One region of the Pseudoalteromonas thalassia genome, then DNA from elsewhere that is predicted to be linked to it. Evidence: predicted binding sites of a transcription regulator. Region 1 holds the regulator's gene; each other region holds the start of a gene.
What was found. Region 1 encodes FliA, which starts transcription of late flagellar genes. Its sites were predicted from a motif close to CTAAAGNTNNNNNNNNNNNNGCCGATA; they were not measured.
Positions count from the first base shown of each region.

Region 2: a site for FliA is predicted at 2,167-2,193, ahead of AAEU31_RS07800 (VC2046/SO_2500 family protein). Genes of this name have one in related genera too.
Region 3: a site for FliA is predicted at 2,728-2,754, ahead of AAEU31_RS20165 (DUF5610 domain-containing protein). Genes of this name have one in related genera too.

Region 1 covers NZ_JBMMUE010000001.1:201,908-210,336, reverse strand. The annotation lists gene AAEU31_RS01030 (chemotaxis protein CheA) at 1-788, opposite strand, end outside; gene AAEU31_RS01025 (protein phosphatase CheZ) at 804-1,571, opposite strand; gene cheY (chemotaxis response regulator CheY) at 1,589-1,972, opposite strand; gene AAEU31_RS01015 (RNA polymerase sigma factor FliA) at 2,013-2,723, opposite strand; gene AAEU31_RS01010 (MinD/ParA family ATP-binding protein) at 2,750-3,610, opposite strand; gene flhF (flagellar biosynthesis GTPase FlhF) at 3,603-5,084, opposite strand; gene flhA (flagellar biosynthesis protein FlhA) at 5,105-7,216, opposite strand; gene flhB (flagellar biosynthesis protein FlhB) at 7,288-8,418, opposite strand; gene fliR (flagellar biosynthetic protein FliR) at 8,428-8,429, opposite strand, start outside.
Region 2 covers NZ_JBMMUE010000005.1:6,887-15,315, reverse strand. The annotation lists gene AAEU31_RS07825 (GGDEF domain-containing protein) at 1-103, shown strand, start outside; gene AAEU31_RS07820 (ion channel) at 100-1,080, opposite strand; gene AAEU31_RS07815 (M48 family metallopeptidase) at 1,182-1,862, shown strand; tRNA gene AAEU31_RS07810 (tRNA-Tyr) at 1,902-1,986, opposite strand; tRNA gene AAEU31_RS07805 (tRNA-Tyr) at 2,031-2,115, opposite strand; gene AAEU31_RS07800 (VC2046/SO_2500 family protein) at 2,228-2,743, shown strand; gene AAEU31_RS07795 (DUF6172 family protein) at 2,901-3,200, shown strand; gene AAEU31_RS07790 (hypothetical protein) at 3,261-3,656, opposite strand; gene cysK (cysteine synthase A) at 3,849-4,817, opposite strand; gene AAEU31_RS07780 (carbohydrate binding family 9 domain-containing protein) at 5,012-7,345, opposite strand; gene AAEU31_RS07775 (dicarboxylate/amino acid:cation symporter) at 7,561-8,429, shown strand, end outside.
Region 3 covers NZ_JBMMUE010000027.1:16,794-25,222, reverse strand. The annotation lists gene AAEU31_RS20175 (RNA recognition motif domain-containing protein) at 277-756, shown strand; gene murI (glutamate racemase) at 719-1,513, opposite strand; gene AAEU31_RS20165 (DUF5610 domain-containing protein) at 1,580-2,698, opposite strand; gene trmA (tRNA (uridine(54)-C5)-methyltransferase TrmA) at 2,863-3,960, shown strand; gene AAEU31_RS20155 (2-thiouracil desulfurase family protein) at 3,963-4,418, opposite strand; gene AAEU31_RS20150 (thiol:disulfide interchange protein DsbA/DsbL) at 4,476-5,114, opposite strand; gene AAEU31_RS20145 (thiol:disulfide interchange protein DsbA/DsbL) at 5,133-5,756, opposite strand; gene AAEU31_RS20140 (serine/threonine protein kinase) at 5,787-6,761, opposite strand; gene ccoG (cytochrome c oxidase accessory protein CcoG) at 6,827-8,257, opposite strand.

The DNA.
Region 1 (8,429 bases):
GTATCGGGTTGTTTAACTTCACCAAAACTGCCCACACCATGAAGTTCGTCTAATAAGCTATCAAACTCATCGTCGGTAATGTCATCACTATCATTGCTGCTTGAATCGAGAGTTGCAGCTGCAGGTCCTTGACCTTTACCATGTAACTCATCAAGTAAACTTTCAAATTCGTCTTCAGTGATTTCATCAATATTCTGTGAAGCACTCTCTTGGGCTAAACCACCACCATCAAATAGCATATCAAAAGCAAACGGGTCGCTTTCATCAATATTATCAGTGTTTATGTCGGCTGTTACATCAGCAGTATCAACAACAGGTTCTTCTACTACTGGCTCTTCAGGTGCAGGGGTTGTGTCTTCAATAACACTTGTGTCTTCTCCTGCAAGCTCTTCTGCTGTTGGTGGCTGACTTAACTTGTGAAGTACATCAAGTAGAGCAGGATCGGCTGGCTCTGGTTGCTCACGATTTTGAATAGTTGAGAACATTTCGTTGATGGTATCAAGAGCTTGAAGAATAACATCCATTAATTCAGGTGTTACACTACGCACACCTTGGCGAAGTAAATCGAAGACATTTTCTGCACCATGACAAGCGTCAACAAGCTCTGTCATACTCAAGAAACCTGCCCCACCTTTTACAGTGTGGAAACCTCTAAAAATTGCGTTAAGTAAGTCTTTGTCTTCTGGGTTGTTCTCAAGCTGAACCAATTGTTCTGACAAAAGCTCTAGAATTTCCCCTGCTTCAACAAGGAAATCCTGTAAAATATCTTCATCGACTTCAAAGCTCATGCAGTTACTCTCCTCTTAGAAGCCCAAACTTGATAATAGGTCATCAACTTCATCTTGTCCTGAGACAACATCATCACGTGACTCTGCATCAATAATTGGCCCTTCAGGACCTGCTAGCGTATCGCTTGTTGCAGGTGCTTGTTCTGTGGCCTGTTTTTCTTGTTTTTGCTGACCATCTTCTTGACTGCCGAATACAGTTAAGAGATTAATTAAACTGTCTTCAACTTCTCGTACTAGTTCAATAACACGGCGAATTACCTGACCAGTTAAATCTTGGTAGTCTTGTGCCATAAGCACATTGGTCATCAAGCCTTGTAATTCATCAGTTTTAGTATGAGAGTTGTTCATGAACTTATCTAAGCTATGGCATAAGGTTTTAAACTCACCAAGCTCAATTTCTCTGTTCATCAATCGATCCCACGTGGGCTTGATTGTTGCAATTTCATCAGCAAGTTGTTGTGCAATAGGTAAACTTGCCTCAACAGCATCCATGGTTTTATTTGCTGCATTTTCTGTCATTTCCATGACATAGTTTAATCGCTGTTTAGCGTCGGGTATCGCATCGGTAGTTAAATCGGCGAGACGAGTATCAAGATCAAAGTTCTTTAACGCTTCATGCAATTGACGCGTCAATTTACCGACTTCGGCAAACAACTCTGATTGTTCTTTTGATGCGGCTTCAAGAATTAGCTTATCTGCCTTCTCTTGTTCACCTTTTTCAAGATACTCAACAAGTTGACGAGCTTGCTCTAAACTTATATGAGGCGCAGCAGGTGCTGACATAAGCCTCTCCCCTTAGATTAACCTAAACGTTCAAACACTTTTTCCAATTTGGTTTTAAGTGTCGCAGCAGTAAATGGTTTAACAATGTAGCCATTAACACCTGCTTGAGCAGCAGCAACAATTTGTTCTTTTTTCGCTTCAGCTGTTACCATTAAAACAGGAATGTGTTTAAGGCTATCATCGGCACGTATAGCACGTAACAAGTCAATACCTTGCATGCCAGGCATATTCCAATCTGTTACAACAAAATCAAATTCTTGATTTTGTAGCATTGGTAATGCTGTTGAACCATCATCAGCTTCCTGCACATTGGTAAAACCTAAATCCCTTAATAGATTTTTAATGATACGTCTCATTGTAGAAAAATCGTCAACAACAAGAATCTTCATGTTTTTATCCAAAACATCCTCCGGTGAGGTTTGAACCTATATTTACTTACTACTAATTAATCCAGTCATTGATTTTTGCTTTGAGCTTAATCATCGCCTGACCATGTATTTGACTCACACGCGACTCGCTAACATCGAGTATGTGTCCTATTTCTTTCAAGTTCATTTCATCGTTGTAATACAAAGACAAAACAAGGGCATCTCTTTCTGGTAACGATTGGATAGCCGTTAATAGAGACTGGTTAAACCGCTCATTTTTAACGTTATTAAACGGTTTGTCTAGTGCTAAATCATGACCCATTGGTGTTATTACGTCTTCATCAACACCTAAATCCTCGATACCTAATACTTTACTAGAATTAACGTCATGTAGAATATGATGGTACTCATCTAGTGTAATATCAAGTTTTTCAGCAACTTCTGTGTCTTTGGGCTCGCGGTTTAGGGTACTTTCTAATTCAGCAATTGTTTCTGCGACTAGACGTGCATTTCGATGCACAGAGCGTGGTGCCCAATCGCCTCGACGGATTTCATCAAGCATTGCACCGCGAATTCTGATACCTGCAAAGGTTTCAAAACTTGCACCTTTACTAGCGTCGAAGTTTTTTGACGCCTCAATAAGGCCGATCATGCCTGACTGAATTAAATCATCGAGCTGAACACTAGCAGGTAAACGAGCAATCAAATGACACGCCACTTTTTTGACTAAAGAGGCGTGCTTTTCAACAATCGCATTTAAATTCTGTGCTGATTGATATCCCATCGCTTTATTCACCGATGTTGTCATAGTTAGCCGTTTACTAGTTTCTCAATAAAAAATTCTAAGTGACCAGACGGTTGGTTAGGGATCGGCCACTTAACTGCTTTCGTTGCTAATGTTTTAAACGCCACCGCTGCTGGTGAGTTTGGAAATAACTCAACGATAACCTTTTGACGTCGCGTAGATTTACGCATATTTTCGTCATAGGGAATCGTTGCGACTAATTCCATAGAAACATCTAAAAAACGATCCGTTACTTTTGAAAGTTTAGCAAATAATTCTTGCCCTTCACGCATGCTACGCACCATGTTGGCAACAATTTTAAATTTATATACACCATGCTCTCGGCTTAACACTTTAATAAGCGCGTAGGCATCTGTAATTGAGGTAGGTTCATCACATACAACCACAACGACATCTTGTGCTGCACGTGAAAAGCTTAATACCATGTCCGAAATACCTGCGGCGGTATCGACAATTAAAATATCAAACTCGGTGTTTAATTCGCTAAAAGCGCGAATAAGGCCTGCATGCTCAGAAGGAGTTAACTCAACCATGCTTTGCGAGCCAGACGTTGCTGGCACAATTTTAATACCAGCAGGGCCTTCTACAAGAATTTCATCAAGCTCACATTCGCCAGATAAAACATGAGATAAATTACGTTCAACACGTAAACCAAGCATCACGTCGCAGTTTGCCAATCCTAAATCGGCATCCAATACTAATACGCGGTTTCCTTGCTGACCTAATGCAATTGCAGTGTTGAGTGATACATTCGTTTTGCCCACACCACCTTTGCCGCCAGTAACAGCGATAACTTTAACGCCACTATTATTATTTTGATTCATTTTGCGCAGGCCGCTTGCTTGATCTAATACTGTGTTAATCATACATCCCTACTGTGTTCGACGCTACTGCTTGACGTCGTGAATGTTGTGCTTTTGCTCGTTTTAAATACAATTGTTCAGCTTTTTTCACTAGTTTTTCAGCATTCGCTACGCGAATATCTTCTGGAACACGCTGACCATTAGTAAGATACCCTATTGGCAGACGATTTTGAATCGCTATGCTAATAATCTCACCTAAACTCAACGATTCATCCAATTTAGTGAAGATACAGCCACTTAGCTGAACCTTTTTAAAGTGTCTTACGGTTTCTTGTAGCACATTAATTTGTGCTGTAGCACTCAACACTAAATAACTACGAATATCAACTCGCTGATTACGCATTAAGGTATTAAGTTGCTCAGTTAAGCGTAAATCACGTTGGCTCATACCTGCAGTGTCTATTAATACTAGACGCTTATTTCGTAAATGGTATAGCACTTCAGCCAATTCATTGGCATCTTTTACTTGCTTCACACCACAACCAATAATACGGCCATAAGTTGCAAGTTGCTCGTAGGCACCAATACGGTAAGTATCAGTCGTAATAAGCGCCACTTTATCGGCACCATATTTTTGTGCACCAAGTGCTGCGAGTTTTGCAACAGTGGTTGTTTTACCAACACCCGTAGGGCCAACTAAAGCGAATACACCACCTTGACGCAGGATTTCGTTATTCGTTGTATGCATTTGGTTTTCAACCATTTGCAGAAGTGCTTGCCAAGCTTGTTGACGTGATACATCGTCAGGAATAAAACAGGCCATTTGCTCTGCAACGTCACGCTCAATACCCATACCAGCTAAACGGTCAATCATACACGCACGAGTCGGATCGCGACGCGCCATATCTTGTTGCATTAAGCCTGATACTTGATGTTCAAGTAATTGACGAATGGCATTCATTTCTTCGCGCATTGTCGCAATTTCAGATTGGTTTGCCGGCGCTGCTTGTTTGCGCTCTGTAGGTGTATCTAGATCATCAAACCCTGAGTCTAAGTCATCATCAAAACCTAAACTGTGCGCTTGTGTTTGCATACGTGGAGCAGCTTGCTCTTGATAGCGTGGTTTTGGAGCATATTCAGGACGAGGTTGGTCATAACTTTGCTCTTTAGGTTGATAGTGTTCACTCGTATCAATACCAGACTGACTGAACATTGACGCCAGCTCTGGCGAACGAGGGCGTGGGGCTTGACGCTCTAGTAACGCTTGTAAGCTATCGGCAACTTTTGCTTGCGGCTCAGGCTTGGCACGCATTGGCTCTGGTTTGATAAAGTTATGCTGTGGCGCAGGTGCTGATTGCACTGGCGCTGGGTTTGCTTCTGCTTTCGGGGCTGCTTTGTCATAATCAACAGCTGCAACGATTTCAACGCCGTTGGCTAGCTTTTTGTTTGACATAATTACCGCATCAACACCTAACTCGTCTTTCACTTCCTTGAGTGCTGTGCGCATATCTTTGGCAAAAAAACGTTTAATTTTCATGGTTCAACCCCTTTACTATCCTATTGTTGGCCTACTGAGCTGACAATCTTAATCTGTCTTTCGTCTGGTACCTCTTGGTAAGACATCACCCTTAAACCTGGGATGGTGTACTTAACGAAGCGAGATAACACAGTACGTAACATTCCTGACGTTAACAGTATCGAAGGTTCACCGGCCATTTCTTGGTTTTGATGCGCTTCGTTCAATGATTGTTGAAGTCGCTCTGCAAGGCCTGGCTCAATTCCGGCACCTTCGTCACCTGCATTCTGAAGTGACTGATGCAACATCTGTTCCAACTCAGGCGCCAAGGTTATGACAGGGATTTCTGAAGACATACCAACGGCGTCTTGAACGATTAGTCTGCGCAGTGAAATTCGCACTGCAGCCGTTAGTACATCAGGGTCTTGGCTACGTGGGCCATATTCAACAAGGGTCTGTACAATTGAGCGCATATCGCGAATTGCCACCCCTTCGTTTAGTAAATTTTGTAGCACTTTTACGATTGTTGTGAGTGGTAATACTTCAGGAACCAGTCCTTCAACCAAACGAGGATGACTCTTCGCTAACATATCTAATAAGTTTTGCACTTCTTCATGGCCAAGTAGTAACGCTGCACTATTAGTAAGTAACTGACTAATATGAGTCGCAACAACAGTTGCTGAGTCGACTACGGTGTAGCCTAATGATTGCGCTTCATCTTTTTGATCTGGTTTGATCCATACCGCATCTAAACCAAATGCAGGGTCTTTAGTAGCCAAGCCTTTGATTGGGCCAAATACTTGACCAGGATTGATCGCGAGCTCATCGCCATGCTTAAGCTCGCCCTCGCCGCTTGAAACACCCATCATCGTGATTCTGTAAGCGTTAGGGTCAAGTTCTAAGTTATCGCGAATGTGCACAGGAGGTACCAAGAAGCCAAGTTCCTGAGACAGCTTTTTACGCACACCTTTGATACGATTTAACAGTTCACCACCTTGAGATTGGTCAACAAGTGGAATTAAGCGATAACCTACTTCTAAACCAATCACATCAACTTGCTGTACATCATCCCAGCCAAGTTCTTTTTGTTCTTGTTTGTTAGCAACACCTGTACCCGTTGCACCGCCATTAGCTTCTTGCTCTGCTTTCTCAGCTGCAGCTTTAAGTTTTTGTTGTTGCGTGTAATACGCTAAATAACCTAACAATGCACCTAAGCTTAAAAATGCAATATGTGGCATGCCCGGTACTAAGCCCATAATGATTAGGATACCAGAGGCAATGAATAACGATTTTTCATTACCCAATTGCGTTTTAAACTGATCGCCCATGTTGTGCGATTCATTTTGACGGGTTACAACAATCGCGGTGCCGATTGATAATAATAGCGAAGGTAATTGCGCAACAAGACCATCACCAATGGTTAGAAGAGTGTAAACTTCCATTGCACGACCAAAAGTAAGATCATGCTGGATCATACCAACAAATAAACCACCAACAATGTTAATAACCAAGATGACAATACCAGCAATCGCATCACCTTTTACGAATTTACTCGCACCATCCATCGAGCCATAGAAATCGGCTTCGCGAGTTACTTCTTCACGACGTTCACGGGCTTGCTCAGCACTAATAAAACCAGCGTTTAAGTCAGCATCAATTGCCATTTGTTTACCTGGCATTGCGTCAAGGGTGAAACGAGCTGACACTTCAGAAATACGGCCAGCACCTTTGGTGATAACCACAAAGTTAATGATGATAAGAATAAGGAAGACGACTAAACCAACCGCATAGTTACCACCGATAACCACCGAGCCAAAGGCCTCGATTACTTTACCCGCAGCGTCCCCACCATTATGACCTTCAAGCAATACCACACGGGTACTGGCTACATTCAGTGCTAAGCGCATGATGGTTGCAATCAGAAGTACCGCTGGGAACATACCAAACTCAAGCGGTTTCATGGTGTACACAGTAACAAGTAACACCACTAGAGCTAACGCGATATTAAACGAAAAAAGAATATCTAAAAGAAATGGAGGCAGGGGTAAAATAACCATACCCAAGGCTGCAAGTACCAGCAGTGGCGTACCGACACCCTTAGCATATTCTTTTTTATCTCTGTTAAGTTGTTGTAATACCGCTTTAAATTCCATAATTCAACAATTTCAAAAAATTGACACTACACGGAATTTGCAATAACTATTCCAAGTTATATGGCTAGGAATTAATATTTGTAACCATCTGGAATCGGTAACTTTTTGTCGAGTGGAACAGGCCGTTTACCACGTCCTTTTTGGAAGCGTTTTAACTGGAATACATAAGCGAGAACCTGAGCAACTGCAGTGAACAGCTGATCCGGAATTTGCTGGCCCACATCGGTGGTGTGATAAAGCGCACGAGTAAGCATTGGAGACTCAACAATAGGCACATCGTTTCCTTTACCAACCTTACGAATTTGCATAGCAAGTTCATCAACCCCTTTAGCAAGCACAATAGGCGCACCCGCTTTGGCTGTATCATATTTTAGCGCCACAGAGTAATGAGTCGGGTTGGTAACAATAACATCGGCATCGGGGACATCTTGCATCATGCGCCTTTGCGACATTTCACGCTGCGTACGGCGAATACGCGCTTTAATTTGTGGGTCACCCTCTGAGTTTTTGTATTCGTCTTTTACTTCTTGTAGGGTCATCTTCAGCTCTTTATGATGCTTGTGGCTTTGATATGGAGCATCAATCGCTGCGATGATTATCAACGTGCAGGTCAATCCTAAAAACATCCAAGAGAGGATCTCAAGCGCATGAATAAAATTACTGGGTGCGCTTTCTTGGCTCAAATGAAGTATTTCATCAAAAAAGGTATTAATTAAAAACACCGCAAAGCCTGCAACCACTGCAAACTTCAAAATGGATTTAACAAGCTCTACGCCAGCTTGAGGGCCAAGCATACGTTTAATACCTTTTGCAGGCGACATTTTACTCGCTTTTGGTGCTGCGGCTTCCCAGCTAAAATTAAATCCGCCTAGCAAGGTATTTCCTATAAAACCAGCAATGACAATGATAAAAACGAACATCGCCATAGGGAAAATCAACGCATCAGCAACAATTCCCCACACAGAGAACATTTTAGTGGTGTCGTAGGTTTCATTGCGGTTCAGGCTCAATAATCGGCCCATAATGTTGTACAAACCTTTGCCGATTTCAGGACCATAAATTAGTAACGAAATTGCTGAGAAAATAAGTACAAACATAGTGCCGAGCTCTTTTGAGCGCGCTACTTGGCCTTTTTTCTTGGCATCTTCTATTTTTTTCCCGGTGGGTTCTTCGGTTTTTTCTTGACCTGAATCTTCAGCCATGGCTCGCTCCT
Region 2 (8,429 bases), on a different contig from region 1:
AGCCCCACTTGATAGCACTGTTGATGCAGAAGAACTAATTAACCGAGCAGATAAAAAAATGTATCAAGCAAAAAAGCACGTTGGTTCATACATTATGCTTTAGCGAGTCATACGTTTAACGAATACAACCACAAACAAAGCGAGAGAAAAACTACCACAAAACGCTTCTAATGCAGCAATAAATCGTGAAAAACCTATGGGAGTTATGTCTCCGTATCCAAGCGTTGTGAATGTTACTACACTAAAGTAAAAACTATTCAATAAGGCAGATAAGTTGTCTTGCCAAGTGTTATCAAGGCTAAGTTGCAAAATTGTATCGCTATAGCTGACACCGAATAGAAAGTAACAAATTGCGCAGCAGATTATCAGCGAAAGGCTAAAGCGAATAACGTTTTCAGGCTTTTCACCATACCCACAAAGCATATCAATAAAACTCGACGTAATTTGTTTTGTTGATCCTTTTGGATATTGGGCATGGCGCATTCTAAGCTCTTTATAAGTAAAGTTGCCAGCCAGTTCAAAAAGTCCTTGGTTTTCAGATGCCTTCCTTAAGTTTCGATATATCTCTTCGGATTGTTCGAATAAGTCACGAGCTTCATCATAATGTCTATTTTTGCGAGCTTTAATGGCCTGTGCTTCTTGCAGTAAATGCTCGCCTAAATCGATATTGTCAATACGACTATCATTAAACTTAACCCCTAATAAGTTTGTATTCTTTAAATCGCAATAATGTAAGCTGGCATCGTGAAGATTTGCTTTCATTAATGATGCGTTAGCGATTTTGTTATTAAAAAGGTGTGCGCCTGATAGGTTTGCTCGATAAAAGTTACAATAGGATAGGTCATATCCCTCCTCATCATCCTGCTTAATAAGATTAAGACCACTGAGGTTAGCGCGCTTTAGCTGTAACCCATGCAGTAAACCGCCTTTTTTCGCATAACGCTCTAATTTCTGGGTTAGATCTAGTCCTGACTTATCAAACTTACTATCGTGCCAAAAACAGAATCCAGACCCCATATCGGTTTCCAAGCATTTCTTTCCTGAAGGCGAGGTATAACTACAACAAGGTTTATCAGACATAAACATGAAAATTATTTGTTGGTCATCCTTATAGATTAGCAGTTATTTTACAGGGTAAAATGGAATCCATACTTTTTATTAATTGAATTGGCTTATATTTGTTGAACTACACCCTAAAGCGCAGTAAACGCAGAACCACAGTGGCAATTAAAGTTGCTGAACAGAAACTCACTGTTTATGCGCCTTTTTATGTTCCACAAACTGAGATTGATGCCTGGTTAAAGACCAAGCAAGATTGGGTCGATGAACAAATTGCCAAACAATCCATTCATGCTGAACGCCGCCAACTTCCTCTTGTAAACGCGGCGATTAAGTTATTTGGACAAAATGTGCCGATAGTATTTGCTAAAGGCACTAAAAGCACTTGGCAACAAGATGCACAGTGTCGGCTTATTTTATCTATTTCATCACGGGTCAAACATCAAGAAGCAAACTATTTAGCACTGCTCGAGCAGTTTTTACACGAAAAGCTAGAGAGTTATATCGAAATGCGTGTTCATGATTATTGTTTGCAGATGTCTGAAGCTCTACCCACAAAGCTTAAAATTCAACATTATAAACGTCGTTGGGGAAGTTGTAATAAGCGTCGAGAGCTGACCTTTAATTTACATTTAGCGAGTGCACCGACATGGGTGATTGATTATGTGGTTGTACACGAACTTGCTCATCTTAAACATATGAATCACAGTGCTAAGTTTTGGCAACGTGTTAGACAGTTTTATCCAGACTATAAAAACGCTGAGCAATGGTTGAAACAAAATGGCAGTAGTTTGAGTTGGTAGCGATAAGCTAGAAAGAGTAAAGCTAGAAAGAGTAAAGAGTGGTGGAGGGAGCTGGATTCGAACCAGCGAAGGCTGAGCCGTCAGATTTACAGTCTGATCCCTTTGGCCGCTCGGGAACCCCTCCACACAGATTTTACTATTGCATTTGGCCCCACTACCAGAAGGAAGTGGTGGAGGGAGCTGGATTCGAACCAGCGAAGGCTGAGCCGTCAGATTTACAGTCTGATCCCTTTGGCCGCTCGGGAACCCCTCCAATGCAACGGCGCTGATAATAGCAAACTGGTTATTTAAGTAAAGAAAAAAACTAAAGAAAATTGGATTAATGCCGATAACTGATTAATCTGGAATCTATTTGGCTAAAGTCTATGCAAGTTGATGGTTTGTTGCTCAATGAGAGTCACCTCGATAATCGTCTTAATAAAAGTGTTCATGAACATCGCTCTGGTGAGTTTGCATTATTATTAGCAATGCTCTCACATGACGCACTTGATTTTAGTCAATTTCATCTACCTAAAACAGAAATAAGTAATCCTCACGTTTCAGAAGAGGTGCTTAGAGCCCAGTTAGGGGCAGGTCCTAAGCAATCATTAGCTCCAGAGCAATTTGATATGTTGATTGGTCAAGATAATGCTCTTCGATTACTTCAAGGTGGTCTTTCAGACATTCGCTTACGTCATTGTTTAGCACCTGAGCCATTGCATGTTCGAGATGATAAAAATCACATTCCACTAGAAGTGATAGACAATTGTGAGCCCGCAGTAAGAAAACGCTACCTTGATAAAAATCAATCAACTGAGCGTGCCCAAATTGACGCTGCAGCTTTTTACGATAGTTTAACAGAAGATGCTATTCATCAATCTTTGCATTTAATTTCAGCCTAATTGATTAACTACATTGTCACATAAATAAATTAATCTACACTTTAATAAGTAAATTCAAGCAACATTAGAAAAAATACAGCTAATTTTTTATGGCCTTGTTATACTGTGTGCCTATGGCTTAGCGCCATTGTCATTGAACCAAGCTATTAGGACTATAATGAAGAAGACATTCACGCTTAACCACGAGAAGATTAAGTACCCTCGCATGGTTGATGCAGCCAAACACGAAGTAAAAAAATATTTGAAACGTGAGCGTAATAAAACACTCCCAGCTGGTGCTGATTATTGGGCATTTGACTGTAAGTTTGGTGAATCAGCGGATGAAGCCGAAGTTGTTCACGTAGCAGAGATTAATAAATGTATTAGTGATATTGAAGCCAAAGGCTTAACATCGTTTTATGTTGAGATCTTAGCGCGTCCTGCACAGCGTCAACACCAAGAATTTGATGAAGAGTAATTTATACACGGAATCAAAAAATGGGCCTTTTTAGGCCCATTTTTACTTTAAGATAACCATCTATCGAGCAAAAGGATCGGCGTTAATCTTTTCTATATACCAATTACCTTTTTTGCGTATCATTTTTACACTGCGCATATCATCCACTTTTTTACCGTTGAAGTAACCCGTAAAGATTAAATTAATATTAGCCTTATCACCGTACTGTTCACGTAAACTCATATTGGTCATATCAACTTCAATTACAACTTCGTCGTATTGCATGTTAATTAGGTTACGAGCGAATTGGTTTGCGGTGCCATAAGATTTCATAATGCGAGCCATTTTTGGAGTTGCGTATTCCATGGCTTGATTTAAATCGTTTTGGTTATACAGTGCATCAAAATAAAGCGTGGCTGTGTTGCCTGGGGTATTTTTTTCGCCCTGAGGTGACTCTTCAGAGCCACAACCCAACATTAAGCAACTACTCAATAGAGCAAAAATTAGGAGTACGTTTTTCATTATGCTTTGATTTGCTAGATTAAATAATTTTAAGTGTGTGACTAAATGACTGAGATGTAAAGTTAACTTAGTAAAAATGTGGGATTTATTTTTGCTTGGCAATAAAAAAGGATGCCTTGGCATCCTTTCTTAAATTAACTGCACTTGTTATTGAACTAACTCTTTTTCACTGAATTCTTCAGCAAATAATGGGCTAGATAAGTAACGCTCAGTAGCACTTGGTAAAATAACAACGATGTTTTTACCCGCATTTTCAGGTTTTTCAGCAAGGCGTTTTGCAGCAACCACTGCAGCACCAGACGAAATACCTACTAAAATACCTTCGTTTTTCATAAGCTCGTGAGCCATTGCAATTGCATCTTCATTTGATACTTGCTCAGCGGCATCAACAACTTCTAAATCAAGGTTGCCTGGGATGAAGCCAGCACCGATACCTTGGATTTTATGAGGACCCGGTTTAATTTCTTCACCAGCTAAGGTTTGGCTAATAACTGGAGAATTAGTTGGCTCAACAGCAACAGATTGCACGTTTAGGCCTTTCTCGAGTTTCAAATAACGGCTAACACCGGTAATAGTACCACCCGTACCAACACCTGCTACGAAGATGTCGATTTTACCGTCCATTGCTTCATAGATTTCAGGACCCGTTGTTTCAAAGTGAATTTTTGGGTTAGCTGGGTTTTCGAATTGTTGTAAAAGAATGTATTTTCCAGGCTCGCTTGCTTGAATTTCTTTTGCTTTTTCAATCGCGCCATTCATACCTTTAGCGCCATCAGTTAAAACTAGGTTAGCACCTAACGCTTTTAATAGTTTACGACGCTCTAGGCTCATCGTATTAGGCATAGTCAGGGTTAATTTATAGCCACGAGAAGCTGCTACAAACGCAAGTGCAATACCTGTGTTGCCAGAAGTCGGCTCGATTAACTCTTTGTCTTTGGTTAATACGCCTGACTTTTCTGCTTCCCAGATCATTGAAGCGCCAATACGGCATTTAACACTAAAGCTTGGGTTACGTGATTCTACTTTAGCAAAAACATTACCTGAGGTTACGCGGTTAAGCTTTACAATCGGTGTATTACCAATTGTTAATGAATTATCTTCAAAAATGTTAGACATAGTGTTCCCTTGGAAGCAATTTATTCAATCGTGATCAACTAGCTTAGGCTATTGATCTGTAATAGTCACACTTTACTGTGACTATTAAAAAACGAAAGTAAAGTTTGGCTATAACATATAGCGAATAGGCTTATAGCATTTAGTAATAAGGTGAGAAAAGAAGGGCGCGCACCGAAAGGTGCGCTCATGGAGTCTTAAAGTAACCAAGCGTAGCTAAATTTAGCAAATAGGGTACGCTGCTCTTTAGTTATCGATGAAAGTTCATCATCTTGATAGCCATTATCAGAGTAACCTGCAAAGAATACTGTTTGCGGGTTCAGTTTGTAAGAATACAATAACTGGGTGGCTAACTTTTTATATTGGCTATCTACATCATCAATGTAATTAGCTTGATTACGTTCTAAATCGGTATAAATGACTGCAAGGCGTAAAAAGCTATTCACGTTAAACTGATAAGTTAACCGCACATCACTTAAATTTGCGGTAAATACTTCGCTACCATCAGCTTCAAGTTGCTCATAAGTATGACGTAAACGTACTTCAAAATGTTTACCAAGGTTCATATTCAGTACCGGGCGTATATGAAACTTATCACCAGTGCGGTTATTGGCTAAGTCAACGGCATTACCTGTATACATATATAAAGAAGCAAAGACCCCAGCGGTTGGTTTAAAATCACTGTAAAAGCCAACGCCATTTTCGCTAAATAAATCTGTGTTGCCGTCTATATCTAAACGTGATTTATCGTGGCGAAGACCTGTACGGTTTCGGTGTTCAACAGAGACTTCAAAAAAGCTTTGTAATGGGCCGCTGACAGAAAAGCTGGTTTGTGCTTCTTTTTCAAGAAGTTCATTATTTTCGTTGTGGGTAATATCCCAATCGGCATACAGGTTAGCGCGGTTCCACCAATTACCTTTATCACCATACCAGCGGTATTCGCCACCTGTAGTAAACTTTTTAAAATCAACTTGCGAGATAAAACCTAAGTCAGCTCTTAAATCAGCATCGCGATAATTATAGTCAGCAAATGCACGCCAGTACTTCTCATCATGTTGATACTTAACATAGTAGCCAGTACCCGATTGTTGTTCTTTACTTAAAACACGAAGTACACTTTCGTTATAGTCGCAATCACTATTTAATTCGCAAATTACTTGCTCAGGTTGTAAACAGTTATCACCATCACATAACTCGTCAATAAAGTCCTGACTGTATTGCGTTTGTGACTTTAATACTTGTACTAGGAAAACATCGTTCACTGTTGGTTTGTATTTACTATCAATACTATAAACCGTGTTTCTATAATCATCACTTTGTCTGTGAGTTGCTGTTGAACCAAGTGATAACCCTGATTTAAAGTCGTATCGGTATCGCAGAGCACCGTTTTCACTTTTCTCGTCAAGGGCGACAAGAGATGAACCTAAATTGCCCGGGATCAACACATTGGTTTGCGTATCATTGGCAATAAAACCGGCAAATGTATGGCCATTTTTGCTACCTGTGATCTTGGTTCCATAATCTGGTTGGGCAATATTACGGGTATGAATAAGGTTAAGTGTTGATGCAAAGTAGTCAGCGTTATCTAAAAAGAAGGCACGCTTTTCTGGGAAGAACAAGCTGAAATTATTATTCACACTCAATTGAGCAACATCCGCTTCAACCTGTGAAAAGTCAGGGTTAATCGTCGCATTTAAGGTAATATCTGGGGTGATCCCCCATTTAACATCCAGGCTGGCTTCAGTATTGTTCTCTGACTCCCAATCAGCCACTTGTGCGCCATCGATATCACGAGTCTCATTTTTGCCAAGCACAACAGATGGAATAATCGCCACGTTATTGCCTTGCTTTGCTTGTTCAAAACCTTGATAACTTGGCATTTGGCAAATCCAACAATTGTTACCATGGTCAATTTGCATATTTGAGATACGCAAACGCTCACTACGCGGTAAAAATCGTAAAAACTCCATCGCCATCGTTTTGGTTGCTACGCTGTCGTCAAAATTCAATACGCGTAAGGGAATAGCCACTTCTACTGTGTAGCCTTTATCATGAATAACACCAACACTATCCCAAATACCGTCCCATGATGAGCTTTCATGTTTAGTCAGTTCGTTTTCTATCGAGTCTTGTTGTACGCCAAGTGGGTTAATGAAAAACTGATAAGCTAATTGAGCATTATTGTATGAATCAATTTTCAGCCCCACTAAGTCATCATCCCATGCTGCATCACGATCACGATAGAAAGCGCGTATTAGTTCTGGATTTGGGTCGTTTGCTTCAAAGCCAATAAATAACGTCTCGCCATCTTCATAGACATAGGCGTGTGTGGTCACTGGGCTTTTGCTGTTTTCATAAGGCCATGTGACATTATCAATCGTGATTTTTTTTGCGCGTTGCCAACTTGGTTCATTTAGCTTTCCGTCAATTGTTGCTTGTTCTGCAACAAAAGGGAGGGTGATGGGTTGGCTGGTGGCCAAGGAAGTAAAAGGTGTGCTCAGTAGAGCGGCACTTAATATAGATTTATACATAAGAACTACACGGGTATTCAAAATTGCGAGCATGTTATTAACTTGCAACTTTGTTAACAAATGCAACGCGATAGGACGCATATATTTACGTTCAAATTAGATTCTGCGAAGCTGTGGTGGTAATTTGCGCAGTTAAACGTTAATTTGGCTGTTTTATAACAAAAGTAAACTAAAACGTGGTAAAAGGTTACCACCTAAAAATTGAAGTGATCGTTATGAATTTAATTCTAAAATTAATTGCTGGTATTGTTGCCGGTATTTTAGTGGGCTTGTATGTGCCGCTAACAGGTGTTGAACTCCTCTATACAGTAAAAGAAATAATAGGTCAGTTGATCACCTTTACCATTCCACTGATTATTTTATTTTTTATCGCATCTGGTATTGCTGGCTTACCAAAAGGTTCTGGCCACTTACTTGGCAAAACTGTCGGTTTTGCTTATGGGTCAACGATTATTGCTGGCACCTTAGCGTTTTTATTAGTCAGCGCCATGATACCATTGTTTGATGGGGGCTTAACGTTTGAAGCTGAAGTAGCTACAGAAGTGGGCAGCTTTATTGATTTAGAAATTCCACCACTTATGAGCGTAATGACGGCGTTAGCTGCGGCTTTCATTTTTGGTATTGGTATGAGCCAAATGCAACTTGATATGTTGAAGAAAGTTTCTGATCAGGGTCGTGATGTAATTGATGGCTTATTAGCAAAGGTTATTATTCCAGCATTACCGTTTTATATTGCTGGTGTATTTGCAGAGATGACAGTCGCTGGCACTGTGGTAGATACGCTGCAAACATTTGGTATTGTATTACTTGCAGCATTGATCATGCATTGGTTATGGCTAACCGTTTTATATGTCTCAACGGGACTTTTATTAAAAAGAAACCCATTAGAGCTTGTAAAAAATATGCTACCCGCTTACTTTACTGCTTTAGGTACAATGTCGAGTGCAGCAACAATTCCTGTATCGCTGCGCTCAAGTAAAGCTAATAATGTAAAAGAAGATGTTGCAAACTTTACAGTGCCGTTATGTGCAACCATCCATTTATCGGGTTCAACAATTACCATTGTGACATGTGCAATGGCAGT
Region 3 (8,429 bases), on a different contig from region 1:
TGTTCAGCGTCTTTCGTTGCTGTCCGCCGTGTCAGTGGGGTCGCATTATAGGGAGATCTAAAAACAGATCAACACTTTTTTTTGATCTTTTTACTGTTCGCTCAAAAAGCGAACTAAATTTACCGAAAATAGCAAAACAGGTTGCGATTATGGCTGTTTTTTAAGCCAATATTCATAATTTAATGCAAATTTCATTGCTATGTTCATTTAACGCGTTAAGATAGCAAGTTCACAATGTTAAATTAATGTTTATTTCTTGTTTATTGGTAGATCAAAATGAAATTACCCGATCAAAAATCTTTTCTTTTCTCCGTTATTCTTGCTGTATTAGGGTTTGTTGTTGTTAAGTTTGCATTTGCGAGCTTAGCGTTAGACCCAGCATTGCTATTTGGTGCAGGCTTATTAATTGGTGCTTTAGTTATCGCAGCTCTTTCATCAACGTCAAGTGAGGAGGCCGAAGTAAAAACAAAAACACTTTATGTTGGCAACCTACCTTATCGTGCAAATGAAGGTGTTGTTCGTGCTTTATTTGAAGAACAAGGCAAAGTGTTCAACGTACGTTTATTAAAAGATAAAAATACAGGTAAACGCCGTGGCTTTGGTTTTGTTGAAATGGCTGAAGTGGATGCAGATAATGCAATTAATCAATTAAATGATAGTGAGTTCCAGCAACGTACTTTAAAAGTACGTGAAGCAAAACAAAAACAAGAGAACGAGGCTAATGGTTTCCGCGAGGGATCTGATCAGTCAGCGTAATGAGTTCTACACTTAATTGCGAATGACAAATAGGAGCCGTTGCATAATAGTGCAGCGGCTTTTTTTTACCTGTTGTAAAGGTAAAGCCACGTAAAGAGATTAAACTCTCAACCCGCTTAGCAATCGCTTTGCCTGAATCAATAAGTATAATCCGTTGTTTGTAGTAATTACTAATCGCGCTGGCAAGTAATGGAAAGTGCGTACAGCCAAGTACCAACACATCTATCTCTTCTGCTATCGCTAAATCACTCAATACTTTTGCAAGCTTTGCTTCATTAAGTATCTGCGTATGAAATAGTGCTTCTGCAATTTCCACAAGCGTCGTTGAACCATATAAGCTGACTCGAGTGCCTTGGCTATGAGTACTAATTAAGTTTGCAGTATAGCGGCTCTTGGTTGTTGATGGGGTTGCCAATAACCCGATATGTTTACTTTTACTTATAGCGCACGCAGGCTTGATCGCTGGCACTACACCGACAACTTCTATATTGGTATAAGGTCGAATTGCCTCTAAGGCTGATGTTGAAGCGGTGTTACAGGCTATTACTAGTATATCTACCTGCAGCGCTCTACTTTCTATAAAGCAAAGTAAAGCAAGTAAGCGGTCAATAATGGTTTGTTGGCTTTGAGAACCATAAGGTAATAATGCATTATCCATGAAATAGCTATAATCAGCATTTGGGATCAATGCTTGGATCTGTTCAAGTACAGTGGTTCCGCCTATACCTGAATCAAACACCATAATATGGACTGACAAACTGCTTACCTCGGATCATCAAAGGCCAGCAGTTTGCCATGCAGTTTTAGAAAAAGAAAGTTGCGGTTATGAGTCTTGCTCAGAAGCTGAACGCAACTTGTTCATTTGCTCGAACATTGCTTTGGTATAATCAACTAACTTACTGACTTCCTCTTTGTCTTGATTCAACCATTGTAAGATACCAGCTAGTTCATTTTGCAAACCTATGTCGCCGGCTTTATTAAATGCCTGTTTTAGGTCGTCATTAAACGGCGCTATTTTCTCGGCGACTTCTTTTTCAGGAGCTGGTTTATATTCTTCATAGCCTTTTATCGCAGCCACTGTTTTGGTTTGTTTCAGATCCATCGTAAAGCCAACGAGTTGTTCATTACCTAAGTTCAACTCTTTCGCTTGTTCAAAGGCTTCTTCTAATGAACCAGAGAAGAATGTCTCACTGACACTTTGCAAGTCTTCCATCAATTCATTGATAGCTTGTTGCTCTTGCTCATTTAAATCACCATTGACTGTCATCGAAAATGACAAGTCGCGTGATTGCGAAGATTCACTAACAAACGCTTCGTTATCGCCATTTTTACTATAGCTACTTGCCGATTTACTTTCATAGGCATCTGCAAAGCTAATACTTACTTCATCACCTTCAGCCGTTGTAAAAGTGTATTCTGCGTTATTACTTAAACTAAGGTATTGGGCTTGGCTTACTGAAACTGCGTTCGGTTTAGGGTTGAATAAATCATCTTCTAGCTCATCTATACCTTTATAGATGCCTTCTTTAGATTTTTCGATGCCTTCTTTTATATCATCATTAAGAATGCCTGACTCTTTGAGCTCATCATACGCATCGTCGATACCCATTTGCACACCTTTGCGTGCATCACCTAGCATGCCTTTGAGTTTTTCATCATCAGCACCATCGGCTTTTGCTTTGCGAAGTGCACCACCAACAAAGTCGAGTACGTTTTTAACGATCTCTTCAAAATCAAATAGCGGTTTATCTTTTTTCTCTTCAGCTTTAGGTAAGCCAAGAGCTGCAGCTAGTTTATCATCAAGTACTTTTGCTGCCAGCTCTCGCCCGCGTTGCTGATAACTGTCTTGACGATTTTGAATGGCAGGCTGCTGCAGTACCTGTTTGCCATTGTATTTATTCACATTTGTATTAGGTATATAGCCTAGATTGCCAATTTTCATGATCCGACTCCATGTTATGGTTATCTCATTATCGGCCAAAAACCACATAACTTAAGTTTTTTGTATAAAAAAACGACACTAAAATAAATAACAAAACTAGACAAATCCTCAGCGCTCCCTACAATAGCGCCGTTATAAAGCTAAGAGATAAAAGGTAATCAGCCATGGCGGTTATAAAAATTGATACAACTCAATACGATGCACAATTGAGTGAGAAAGAGCAGCGCATCACTAACCAGTTTCGACGTTTTGGAGTCGAAAAATTAGAGGTGTTTGGCTCTGATCCTATTCATTACCGCCAACGTGCAGAGTTTCGTGTATGGCATGAGGGTGAAGACTTATTTCACATCATGTTTGATCAGCAAACCAAAGAGAAAATTCGTGTTGATGAGTTTGACCCTGCAGCACCTTTAGTAGGTGAAGTGATGCAAGCCATGATCGAAAACTTAAAGGGCAGCGAAATTCTGCGCCGTAAGTTATTTCAAATTGATTACCTTTCTAGCCTAAGTGGTGAAATCCTTGTTAGCTTGTTATATCACAAACAATTAGATGAGCAGTGGTTACAAGCAATTAAAGAGCTGAAAACAAAATTAAGCGCACAGTTTAAAATTGATTTTATTGGCCGTGCACGTAAGCAAAAAGAAGTGATTGGTAACGATTACGTCATTGAGCGTCTTAATGTAAACGGTAAAGAATTAATTTATCAACAAGTCGAAAATAGCTTTACGCAACCGAATGCGAAAGTGAATATCAAGATGCTAGAGTGGGCACAAGCGCTATGCCAGCCACTTAGCAATGACTTACTGGAGCTATACTGCGGGAATGGTAATTTCTCAATTGCCCTTGCGGGTTCATTCGACCGGGTATTAGCCACAGAGATTTCAAAATCATCGGTTTACTCAGCGCAATACAATATCGCGCAGAATAAAGTTGAGAACTTAGATATCATTCGTATGTCGAGTGAAGAGTTTACTCAAGCGATGAAAGGCGAGCGTACTTTCTCTCGTTTAGATGGCATTGACCTGACAAGCTATAACTGCCAAACAATCTTAGTAGATCCACCACGCGCAGGCATGGACACGCTAACGTGTGACTTAGTTGCTAACTACGACAATATTATTTATATCTCGTGTAATCCAGACACCCTTGAGCGTGACCTTGATCACCTATGTAAAACCCATGAAGTAAAACGTTTTGCGATCTTCGATCAATTCCCTTATACCCACCACATCGAATCAGGTGTGTTTTTGCAACGCAAATAAAATCATTTCTCTGCCAGCGCAGCAAATAGCGCTGGCAACTGCTGCTCGCTGTAGACTGCTATATTATTCTCGGTTAACAGCTTTGCAGTTAATCCCATGCCTGAAATTTTCTTTCCAGAATGACTACCATCGTAAATAGTATTGCGACCGCATGAAGGACTTGACTCTTTTAATAATGCATAACGAATGCCCTGCTTTTGACAAAGCTTAAGTGCTTGTTCTGCGCCGTAAGCAAATTGTACAGTTACATCCTGCGAATCTTTGGTAAGTACTCTTCCTGCTTTTATTTCTGCAGGCGGTCTTGGCGTGGGCAGCCCACCAGCTACTTCAGGACAGAATGCGATGAGCCTTCCCTGCTGTTTGAGTGTTTCTAAGCCTGGATGAAGTAAATTTTGCGATTGCCCATCATAACGAACAGGGTTTCCTAATAAACAACTTGAAACTAATAATTTTTGCATGTGCTGTACCAACAAAAAAGCTCCGCGAACGGAGCTTTTATTTTAATTAAGCTAAGCTTACTTATCTGCTAGGTAATTAATTAAACCAGCCATGCTTTTAGCATCGCTAATACCTGAGTCTGCACCTAAGATTAAACGATATTTACCATTAACGATAAAGGTTGGAACGCCTTTTAAAGCACCTTTTTGTTGATAGTATTCTTGATCACGTGCCATTTTAGAGGCCATCGTGCGTACAGAAAAACTGTTGTAGTACTTATCAAAGTCTTCTGCTGTTACACCTTGTGAAACGAAGATGTCTTTCATATCAGCTAATTCATTAATGCGTGCACGCTTACCATGAATATGATTAAACACAGCCGCGACTAATGCATCTTTCTGTGGTAATACATTCGCTATTGCATAAGCTTGCGCTAAGATAGTTTGAATTTCTGGATCACGAGGGCCGGAAAAGTTCACATGACTCTTTTTGAACTTAACACCTTCTTTCAGAAGCGTTTTAAGCTCTTTTACTACTGGCTCGAAGTTATTACAATGCGGGCAATAAAATGAAAAGAACTCTTTTACTTCTGGCTTTTTAGAAGCGCGTGCATCAATTGTTTCATAATGCTTCCCTTCTTCGTATTGCGCTGCCGTTGCATTAGCCGCTAAACCTAGCGTCATAGCCATTAATGCAGCCTTTACTAACTTGATCATTACTTCATCACTCCAACATTATTGTTTTAATAAAAATGCGACTAACTCATCAAGCATCTGTTGGCTCTTGATGGTATTTAAATTAATTTTATATTTATCATTAACGATAAAAGTAGGTACACCTGTTAATGCGCCCATATCTGAGTACTGCTGTTGCTTGTCACGCATTGCCTTCTCTGCGCTGATCACTGGCATACTCGCAATATCAGTATCAAACACGTCACTTGTAATACCGTTAGTGGCGAGTAATGCTTTAACATCTTTTAGGTCTTGAAGCAGTACACGTTGCTTGTGGATGCTATTAAAAATTTGGTCAGCAACTTGTTCACCTTTACCATGCTGTTTAGCAATTAGGTAAGCATAACTTAGGTTACTTTGTGTTTGCTTTGAAACACCACCTAAAAAGTTAACATGGCTTTTTACAAACTCTGTGCCTTCTGGCAATTTAGACGCAAGCGCTTTTGCAACTGGCTCAAATTGAAAACAATGTGGACAATAGAATGAGAAAAACTCTGTAACTTGCGGCGCTTTACTTTTTTCAACGTTTAATACTTCGTATTGATTTCCCGCTTCAAAATTCGCTGCTAATGCTGCGAATGGTAAACATAAAATAAGTAGACTTAACTTTAATTTTTTGAACATTGTTTTCTCGTCTCTAATTAAATTTAAAATTTATGGTAATAATTTTAACGGCGCTTCTTGTAACGCTGCAAGTTGTTCTTTTAGGGCTAATATTTGCTGTTCCCAGTATTTGTCTTCAGCAAACCAAGAAAAGTTCCGAGGAAATGCCGGATCATCCCATCTTTTTGCAAGCCAGCCCATATAATGAACCATGCGCATCGCTCTGAGTGGCTCAATTAACTTTAATTGGCTGTGATCAAAGTCACAAAATTCTTCATAAGCAGCCACTAAGGTGTCTAACTGTAACAGTTGATTGTTACGATCGCCACTGAGCATCATCCATAAGTCTTGAATTGCAGGACCTTGACGACTGTCATCTAAATCAACAAACATCAATGCATCACCTGACCACAATATATTTCCAGCATGACAGTCGCCGTGCAGGCGGATAGTTTCAACATTTTTATACTGCTCGGTGGTTTCTTTGATAACTAAATCTAAAATTGTATAAAAAGGGTTTTCAAGTGACATGGGCACCAAGTTACTTGCTTGTAACTGAACTTTAGCTGTCTGTAGGTATTCTTCGCAACTGATCACCGGACGATGTTTAAAAGGAGCGGCTTTTGCTACTTGGTGCATTCGTCCGATTAAACGGCCAAGCACATCGAGTTGATCTAAATTATCAACTTCAAAAATTCGACCACCAACACTTGGAAACAAAGCAAATAAATAACCATTATGTTCAAATAAGCTTTGCCCATCTTTTAGCACTGGTGCAACAACAGGCACCTCTGCATCGGCCAACTCAAAGGCAAATGCATGCTCTTCTAAAATTTGCTCTTTACTCCAACGCTCAGGTCGGTAGAACTTAACGACATAACGATGACCATCTTCTGCTTTAAATTGATAAACACGATTTTCGTAGCTATTTAAAGCCAATAAACCTGATTCAGCATAAATACCTATACTCTCGACTGCATCTAAAATTGAATCAGGCGTCAGGTCAACAAAACTAAATTTACTCATAATGTCTCATCATATAAAAAAAGCGGGAAAACCCCGCTTTTTATTCATCTGCTCAGTGTACTGAATTATTGTCCTTTAAAGAAGTTACTCGACTGCGAAATCTGCACATCTGGCTGACCATCAACAGAAAGTATAAATTCGAACTTAGTCATCGGTTTCTTCAAATCATAGGGATCAACAACCAGTGATAAAGGTACGTTATACGATTCGCCAGATGAAACGGTAAAACTTTGCTTACCTATGTATTCAAAGTTATCTAACCCTTCAACACTAATATTAAACGTCTGGTCGTACTGAGCTTTATTGATCACTTTTAGTGTGTAGGTGTTTTCGACCAAGCCGTTAAAGTCAACTCGGTATAACTGATTACGGTCGCGAATAATGTCAAAATCCATTGGTTTTCGCATCGCAATATTAGTGATCAAAGCACCGGTTAAGATTACTAAAATAACGAGATAACCAATTAATTTAGGACGCAACGCATGAGTTTTATTATCTGGCGTTTCTAAATTGCGCTCTGTAGTGTACGAAATAAGCCCGCGTGGATAATTCATTTTATCCATTACTCCATCACATGCATCTATACACGCACCACAGTTAATGCACTCATATTGTAAACCATTACGAATATCGATACCGGTTGGGCACACCTGCACACACAAGTTACAGTCAATACAATCACCTAAGCCAAGCTCTTTTGGATCTTGTTTACGTGAACGTGGGCCACGGCTTTCACCGCGCGCTTCATCATAACTTACCGTGAAGGTATCTTTATCGAACATCGCTGATTGAAAGCGTGAATAAGGACAAATATGTAAACACATAATTTCACGCATCCAACCCGCGTTACCATAAGTACACACCGCAAATACCGCTAAACAAATATACGAATACGCTGTTGCATCAAGCGTAAACAGATCAGGTAGTAGCTGGCGAATAGGTGTGAAGTAACCGACAAAGGTAAAGGCGGTATAAAGTGAAAATAACCACCAGCTGGTGTGCTTCGCAGTTTTACGCCAAAATTTATCAAAGTCCATAGGACGCTGATCAAGCTTTTTACGTTGATTGGCACTACCTTCAAACTTTTCTTCAAACCAAATAAAAATAAAAGTCCAAACAGTTTGTGGACAGGTATAACCACACCAGACACGTCCATAAAAAGTAGTCACTAAGAATAATGCAAACGCTGCCAGCATTAAAATGAAAGCAAGGATAGTCAAATCTTGCGGCCAAAGCGTCAACCCAAAAATATTAAATTTCTGACCTACTAAATCAAACAATACAGCTTGTTGGCCGTGAAAATTAATCCAAGGAAGAAGCATAAACGCAAGCATGCCTACAAAGCCAATTCGCTGCCTAAGTAATTGATGTAAACCTGTTACAGCTCTTACATAAATTCGGTTACGTGGATTAAACCTATCATCAAGGGAAGCATTTTCCGGTTTTTGGATTTTTACTTCCGTTGGGATATTTTTAACTTTAATTTGTTTATCCATCAAAATTCCTCAACGCCACTAGGAAATATGTTTTTCATTTATAGGCTTGCAAAATCAACTAAGCAAATCAGAATACATCTCATTACATTCAAAGATTTCTGAAACTTCTAACCTATCGTTGCTATTATACTCAATCTATAAAAAATTTCAGGTTTTGATCTCACCTATTATT